DNA from 2 places in the Streptomyces sp. NPDC048297 genome. Region 2 is predicted to be linked to the other one. Evidence: riboswitches for the same ligand, from Rfam matches in the RefSeq annotation. Region 2 holds a riboswitch; the other holds the start of a gene.

Region 1 (3,625 bases), on a different contig from region 2:
GACTCGCCGCCCTTGTGGCCCTCGATCCACGCCGAGTAGGAGTCGGCCGTGTCGACGAAGTTGCCACCGGCGGCCGTGTACGCGTCGAGGACGGCGAAGGACGCCTCCTCGTCGGCGGTCCAGCCGAAGACGTTGCCTCCGAGGGCCAGCGGGAAGACCTTGAGGTCGGAGGCGCCGAGCTTACGCAGAGAAGGGTGAGAAGCAGTCATGCTTCACTTCAACCGCCACCCCCGCCACACCCATTCCGGCCTTCCTGCGAACAGAGTGTGAAACCACCCGGACGGAGCAGGTGCGGGCCCGGGGGCGGCGTGCGGCATGCGCGCTGCGGGCGTACGAGCCCGGGAGGCAAACGCGCCCGGAGGGCGTGCGCGCCGGAGGCCCTGGCGTCGGGGGGATGTCGCCAGGGCCGCCGGGGACCGGTCGTGGAGGGGGTGGTTCAGGACCGGCCGGGACGGTCGCGGGGGCAGGGTGTTCAGGACCTGCCCGGGACCGGTCGCGTGCGGACGATCAGGTGCGGGCCGGTAGTGGGGCGGTGACCGCTCAGGGGGTGAGGCCCTTGTCGCGCAGCCACGTCATCGGGTCGATGCCGGTGGACTGGCCGCCGGGGTGGACCTCCAGGTGGAGGTGCGGGCCGGTGACGTTGCCGGTGGCGCCGACGCGGCCGATGACCTCTCCGGTGGTGACCTTCTGGCCGACGGAGACGCTGATCGAGGACTGGTGGCAGAACCACAGCTCGGTGCCGTCGTCGAGGGTGAGGACGGTGCGGTAGCCGTACGCGCCGGCCCAGCCCGCCTCGGTGACCGTGCCGCCGTGGATGGCCTGGATGAGCGTGCCGGTGGGCGCGGCGAAGTCGAGGCCGGTGTGGTAGCCGGAGGACCACATGGAGCCGGGCTGACCGAAGGTGCCGGTGATGGTGTACGAGACGACCGGCAGCTTGTACTGCTTCGCCAGCGCGGCCAGGCGCTCCGCCTCGGCCTTCTTCCTGGCCTCGGCAGCCGCCTTCTCCTTCTCGGCGGCGGCCTTGGCCGCGGCCTCCTTCTTCGCCTTGTCGGCGGCCTCGGCGGCGGCCTTCTCGGCCGCCGCGGCAGCGGCAGCCGTGGCCTTCTCCTCGGCCCGGCTGTCGGCCTTGCTCTGCTGCTGCTCGGCCTGCGCCATGATCCGGTTGCGCAGGGCCTCGCCCGCGTCGGCGCCCTTCGCGGCGTCGGCGGAGGTCACGCCGACGTTGGTGAGGGAGGCGGGGGCGGCCTTGGGCGCGTCGGAGGAGCCGTCGAACAGGTTCTCGACGGAGGCCATGGACGGCAGATGGTCGGGGATGTGGTCGGGCAGCGAGATGGACACCGGCGGCTTGCCGGTGTTCGCGCTGGCGATGCCACCCGCGCCGACGGCGGCTATGACACCGACACCGAGGACGGTGGAGCTGCGGGCGAGTCCGCCGCGCTGCTTGGCGACGCGGTGCCGTCCGCGCACCGGGCGGACGGACTCCTCGGTGGGGTTCCACTCCTCCCAGGGGCCCTCGTCGGGGCCGCGACCGCCGTAGCCGAAGGTCTCGGGTTCTCGCTGAGCGGGCACGAACGGGGCTTGTGGGGCAGGCCGGTTGGACGCCACGCGGGCGTACTCCTTTCCTTCCTTCGCCTACCGGGTTAGCTGACGGGTTCGGAGCAGGAAGGTCTCCTACGCGCGTATACCTGTCGTGAGTCGAGCAGTTCACGACGGCGTCCGCGTGATTCACCCCAAGGTGGTGGTTCCCCGGTTCCCTTGCGAGATTCGGCGCGTGCGCACGGAGCCGCCTCTTGTGACGGCTGGGACGACCGCGCTGCGTTATCGAACGTTAATAGACCGGGGTGCCAGATTCCAAGCCGTTCAGCCTGATCATTCCCACTCTCCGGGGTGGACGTAGCCGTCAGGACCGGGGGAAAACGGGCGAGTTGGCCCACGTTCAGGAGTCACTCGGTTTTTGATGGTGTCTCAGATGTTATGCGGAGGGCTGCCGCCCGGTCACCGTGCGTGAGAGTTCAGTTCAGGGCGGGTCGCCGTACGGCCAGCAGCGCCATGTCGTCCGCCATCCCGCCGCCCGAGTGCCGCCGTACCTCCGAGGCGAGCCGGCCGAGCAGGATGCCGGGGTCCGGGCAGCGGCGTCCGGCGAGCCGGCGCGCGGGGTCGTAGAACCGGCCGTGGGCGTCCCGGGCCTCGGACAGGCCGTCGGTGTAGAGCAGCAGGGTGGCGCCGTCCGGGAAGGGGGTCCGGTGGGCGCGGTCGGGCCACATGCCGAGGTCGCTCATGCCGAGGGGCAGGGCGGGCTCGTGCGCCGTGAGGGCGCGCAGGGTGCCGTCGGGGTGCAGCATGAACGGCGGCGGGTGGCCGCGGTTGAGGATGCGGGCGACGCCGTCGTCGTGCGGGAGTTCGGCGAGGACGGCGGTCGTGAAGCCTTCGAAGGCGTCGAGCCCCTCCCGCCGGGTGCCCTCGCGGGCCAGCGCCCTCTCCAGCCGTGCGGCCACCGCCTCCAGCGTGGCCTCCTGCTCGGCGGCCTCGCGGAACGCCCCGATCACGACGGCCACGGCGGCGACCGCCCCCATGCCCTTGCCGCGCACGTCCCCGACGATCAGCCGTACGCCGTGCGGGGTGTCCTGCACCGCGTACAGGTCGCCGCCGATGTACGCGCCCTCCTGGGCCGCCTCGTACCGAGCCGCGATGTCGAACCCGCCGATCCGCGCGGCGGGTTCGGGCAGGACGGCGCGCTGGGCGGCCTCGGCGATCTCCCGGGCGGAGGCGAGCCGTTCGTCGCCGCGGCGTACGACGCGGTTGATGACGAGGGCGAGGACGGCGACCGTGACGACGGTGACGGCCTCGGTGACGGCGCTGGCGTCCGGCAGGGCGTAGCGGGTGTGCACGAGGAGGGCGGCGAGCACGGTGGCGAGGCCGGTGAGAGCCGTGGTGCGCAGCGAGGCCAGGGGCGCGGCGACCAGCGGGGCGGCCGTGAAGAACGGGACGGCGGTGTAGGCGGGCGGGGTGAGCAGGTCGTACAGGATCCCGCCGGTGACCAGGAGCGTGGGCAGGGTGCGGGCGAGTGTCCGCGGTCTGGGGTGGCGGCCGCGGTCCCGGGGCGTGGGTGCGGGCGCGGATGCGGATGCGGGGGCGGATGCGGGGGCCGTGGAGTCCGTGGAGTCCGTGCCGAGGCCCGGGTCGGGTACGGGGTCGCCGGGGAGCCTGCCGCCGGCCCGGGCGCCGGCGTCCTCCTCCATCTCACCTGGGCGCACCGCTCGTCTCCCGTGTCTTCGACGTACGTACAGGGTGGTGGGGCCGGGGACGGCGGGCGACCGGTGTGGGCCGAGTGGATGACCCGGTGTGAGGTGCGCCACTACGGACGGTGCGGGGCGCACGAGGCGTACGGGGCGCACGGGCATACGAGGCGCACGGGCCGTACGAGGTCGGAAAACACTCAGGGCCGGTGTCCATTGCTGGACACCGGCCCTGAGTCTTCAGTAGCGGGGACAGGATTTGAACCTGCGACCTCTGGGTTATGAGCCCAGCGAGCTACCGAGCTGCTCCACCCCGCGTCGTTGTGTCTCAAGCATACGCCATGTTCGGAGTGCTCAGCACACGGGTTTTCCGTGAGCCTCCATGAACG
Region 2 (3,625 bases):
CACGGAGTCCTCGGGGTTGGCGAGGACGCGCAGGTAGGCCAGGACGTCCCGGACCTCCTTGCGCTCGTAGAAGCGGACGCCGCCGACGACCTTGTAGGGCAGGCCGACGCGGATGAAGACCTCTTCGAAGACACGGGACTGAGCGTTGGTGCGGTAGAAGACGGCGACGTCGCCGGCCTTGGCCTCGCCCGCGTCCGTGAGACGGTCTATCTCGTCGGCGACGAACTGGGCCTCGTCGTGCTCGGTGTCGGCGACGTAGCCGACGATGCCCGCGCCCTGGCCCGCGTTGGTCCACAGGTTCTTCGGGCGACGGGACTCGTTGCGCTCGATGACCGCGTTGGCGGCGGACAGGATCGTCTGCGTGGAGCGGTAGTTCTGCTCCAGCAGGATCGTCGTCGCGTTCGGGTAGTCCTCCTCGAACTGGAGGATGTTGCGGATGGTCGCGCCGCGGAAGGCGTAGATCGACTGGTCCGCGTCACCCACGACGCACAGTTCGGCGGGCGGGAGGTCGTGCTCTCCCGGCGGGGCGTCCACGTCCGCGGCGGGGCGCTCGCCGGTGCCGACCAGCTCGCGCACCAGGGCGTACTGGGCGTGGTTGGTGTCCTGGTACTCGTCGACGAGGATGTGCCGGAAGCGGCGGCGGTAGTGCTCGGCGACGTCCGGGAAGGCGCGCAGCAGGTTGACGGTCGTCATGATCAGGTCGTCGAAGTCGAGCGCGTTGGCCTCGCGCAGCCGCGACTGGTAGAGCGCGTAGGCCTGGGCGAGGGTCTTCTCGAAGCCGTCGGTGGCCTGGGCGGCGAAGTCCTCCTCGTCGATCAGCTCGTTCTTGAGGTTGCTGATCTTGGCGCTGAAGGACTTGGGCGGGAAGCGCTTGGGGTCGAGGTCCAGGTCACGGCAGACCAGGGCCATCAGGCGCTTGCTGTCGGCGGCGTCGTAGATCGAGAAGGACGAGGTGAAGCCGAGCCTCTTCGACTCGCGGCGCAGGATGCGGACGCACGCGCTGTGGAAGGTCATGACCCACATCGCGTTCGCGCGCGGGCCGACGAGCTGCTCGACGCGCTCCTTCATCTCGCCCGCGGCCTTGTTGGTGAAGGTGATCGCGAGGATCTGGCCCGGGTGCACGTGCCGCTCGGCGAGCAGGTGGGCGATGCGGTGCGTCAGCACACGGGTCTTGCCTGAACCGGCGCCGGCGACGATGAGCAGCGGGGAGCCGGCGTGGACGACCGCGGCGCGCTGGTTCTCGTTCAGCCCCTCAAGGAGCGCCGCCGCGTCGAGGGCAGGCCGGGGAGCGCCGTCGCGGTAGTAATCGTCGCGGTCCAGGGGCGCGTCGAACTTCCCGCCGAACAGATCGTCCGGAATCGACTCCGGAACGTGATCGTCCTCGGGCGGCGGCGGGGGCTCCCCCTCCTGCCCGCGAGGGCTCTGGAGGTCCGCCAGGAAGCTGTCGTCAAAGAGGCTGCTCATCGCTCTCCGAGTCTAGGGCGCCGCACTGACAACCGGTGCCGCATCGGGAACCCGGCCGCTTCGACAGGGCGGTCGATCTTCCTTGCCGGGGCGCGTTCTTGCCGTATTCCGGCGGCCACCGGGCCCTCACGCAGCGGAATCACCTCGTGACCCGGGAGCGGTCCCACGACAAGGTCACGAAAATGTATCGGACATATGGTGCACCAACCTTCACACGAGTCACACGAGTTGGCTAGGTTGCCGGTCGGGCCGCACGCCCGTTACCGGCGAACCCCGCCGGGTCGCGCGGCCTCCGCCGAGTCCATCGCGTCGCTGCGCGGCGCGCGGAGCCGGGGACCCACCGTTCCCTGGGGTGAATCGGCCCACGTTCCGCACGGGACGCGAGCCGTAGGGCAAGCCTTCCGAACCACCCGCCCGAACCCGACAGCTAACCCGGTAGGCGGCAGACGGAAGGAGTCGCCTCCCTTGGCGTCGCACCGCAAGCCGCGCCCCTCGGGCACGCTCGGAGCAGGTCTTCGCACCCCCATGCTCGCCACCGCCGCCCTCACCTCGGTGGCCGTGCTGTCCCAGACGGCCGACGCCGCTCCCTCGGCCGGCGGGAAGCCGAGCGTGGAGGAGGTCGAGAAGAAGGTCGACGACCTCTACCGCCAGGCGGAGTCGGCGACCGAGAAGTACAACGCCGCCAAGGAGCGGGCCGGCAGACAGCGCAAGCAGGTCGACGCCCTGCGCGACGACGTGGCCAAGCGCACCGAGCGGCTGAACCAGGCGCGCGAGGAGCTGGGCACGTTCGCCGCCGCCCAGTACCGGACCGGGGCCGCCACGCCCCAGACCGCCACCTTGCTGCTCGCGAACGACCCGCAGGACTACTTCGACCAGACCCAGCTGATGAACCGGCTGACCTCACGGCAGAAGACCGCGGTCGACGACTACGTCACCGAGCAGTCCGCGACCATGAAGAAGCGCCGGGAGGCCGCCGAGAGCCTCCAGACCCTCTCCGAGTCGCAGCGGGAACTGCGGACGACCAAGTCCACCGTCCAGAAGAAGCTCGCCTCCGCGCGCGAGTTGCTGTCCGAGCTGACGGCCGAGGAGAAGGCGCGGCTCGCGGCCATCGAGAAGCAGAAGCAGGAGCAGGCCGCGCGCGAGGCTGCCGCGCTGGCGAAGAAGCAGGCGGCGGCGGAACGGGCACGCCAGCAGGCGGAGGCGCAGGCTCAGCAGGACAGCGAGTCGTCCACGTCCGGCGGTTCGTCGACCACCGGCGGTTCGTCATCGTCGGGCGGATCGACGTCCGGCGGATCGATGTCGGGCGGTTCCACGTCCGGTGGTTCGACGTCCACCGGCACGTCGACCACCAAGGCCGAGAAGGCGATCGCCTTCGCCCGCGCCCAGATAGGCAAGCCGTACGTCTGGGGCGCGACCGGACCGGGCTCGTACGACTGCTCCGGCCTGACCCAGGCCTCCTGGAAGGCCGCCGGCGTCAGCCTCCCGCGCACCACGTACGACCAGGTCGCCGCGGGCACCACGGTGTCCCTGACGGACGCCCGGCCCGGCGACCTGATCTTCTTCTACGACGACATCAGCCACGTCGGCATCTACATAGGCAACGGCATGATGATCCACGCGCCCAAGCCCGGCGCGTACGTCCGCGAGGAGTCGATCTACTACGCCGGCTCGTCGATCATCCACAGCGTGGTGCGCCCGGCCTGAGCGCGCCGCAGGACGGCTTCGGACCTGAGCGCGCCGCAGGACGGCTTCGGACCTGAGCGCGCCGCAGGACGGCTTCGGACCTGAGCGCGCGGCATAGCCGCTTCGGATCCGCCGGCGAGCGGCTCCGTGGCATCCGGCCACGGAGCCGTCCACGGAGCCCTCCGCGAAAACCCGTTGGCGGACCACGGCGGCCACTGCTACTTTTCCGGAGGCCGTGCGAGAGAACGAGGAGGTGGTACCCGTGAACGCAATATCGACATGGGTGCTCCCCTCCGGGGTCACGGTCGGGCGATAGGTCGTCCGGGAGCGCCGTTCACGCGCACTCCCGAAAGGCACGACCATGCACTTCACTTCCGAACAACGCCTCGACGACGGCGTCCTCGAGCGCGAGTTCATCCTCGGCGAGACCCCCGGCACCCTGTGGACGCCTGAGTCCGCCACACCGGTCCCGCTGATC

Evidence for each region. Region 2 has a riboswitch for cyclic di-AMP ahead of ACGFYV_RS29350 (NlpC/P60 family protein). Riboswitches for the same ligand answer to the same signal wherever they lie in the genome.
Region 1: linked by a shared signal. The riboswitch ahead of ACGFYV_RS37070 (M23 family metallopeptidase) and the one ahead of ACGFYV_RS29350 (NlpC/P60 family protein) in region 2 are both predicted to bind cyclic di-AMP.

Annotation. Positions count from the first base shown of each region.
Region 1 is NZ_JBICZA010000068.1:8,438-12,062, reverse strand. It holds gene ACGFYV_RS37075 (aldo/keto reductase) at 1-209, opposite strand, end outside; gene ACGFYV_RS37070 (M23 family metallopeptidase) at 541-1,605, opposite strand; cyclic di-AMP (ydaO/yuaA leader) riboswitch at 1,613-1,780, opposite strand; gene ACGFYV_RS37065 (PP2C family protein-serine/threonine phosphatase) at 2,013-3,239, opposite strand; tRNA gene ACGFYV_RS37060 (tRNA-Met) at 3,481-3,554, opposite strand; gene ACGFYV_RS37055 (NAD(P)H-binding protein) at 3,591-3,625, opposite strand, start outside.
Region 2 is NZ_JBICZA010000032.1:93,268-96,892, forward strand. It holds gene pcrA (DNA helicase PcrA) at 1-1,464, opposite strand, end outside; cyclic di-AMP (ydaO/yuaA leader) riboswitch at 1,748-1,922, shown strand; gene ACGFYV_RS29350 (NlpC/P60 family protein) at 1,930-3,168, shown strand; gene ACGFYV_RS29355 (dienelactone hydrolase family protein) at 3,509-3,625, shown strand, end outside.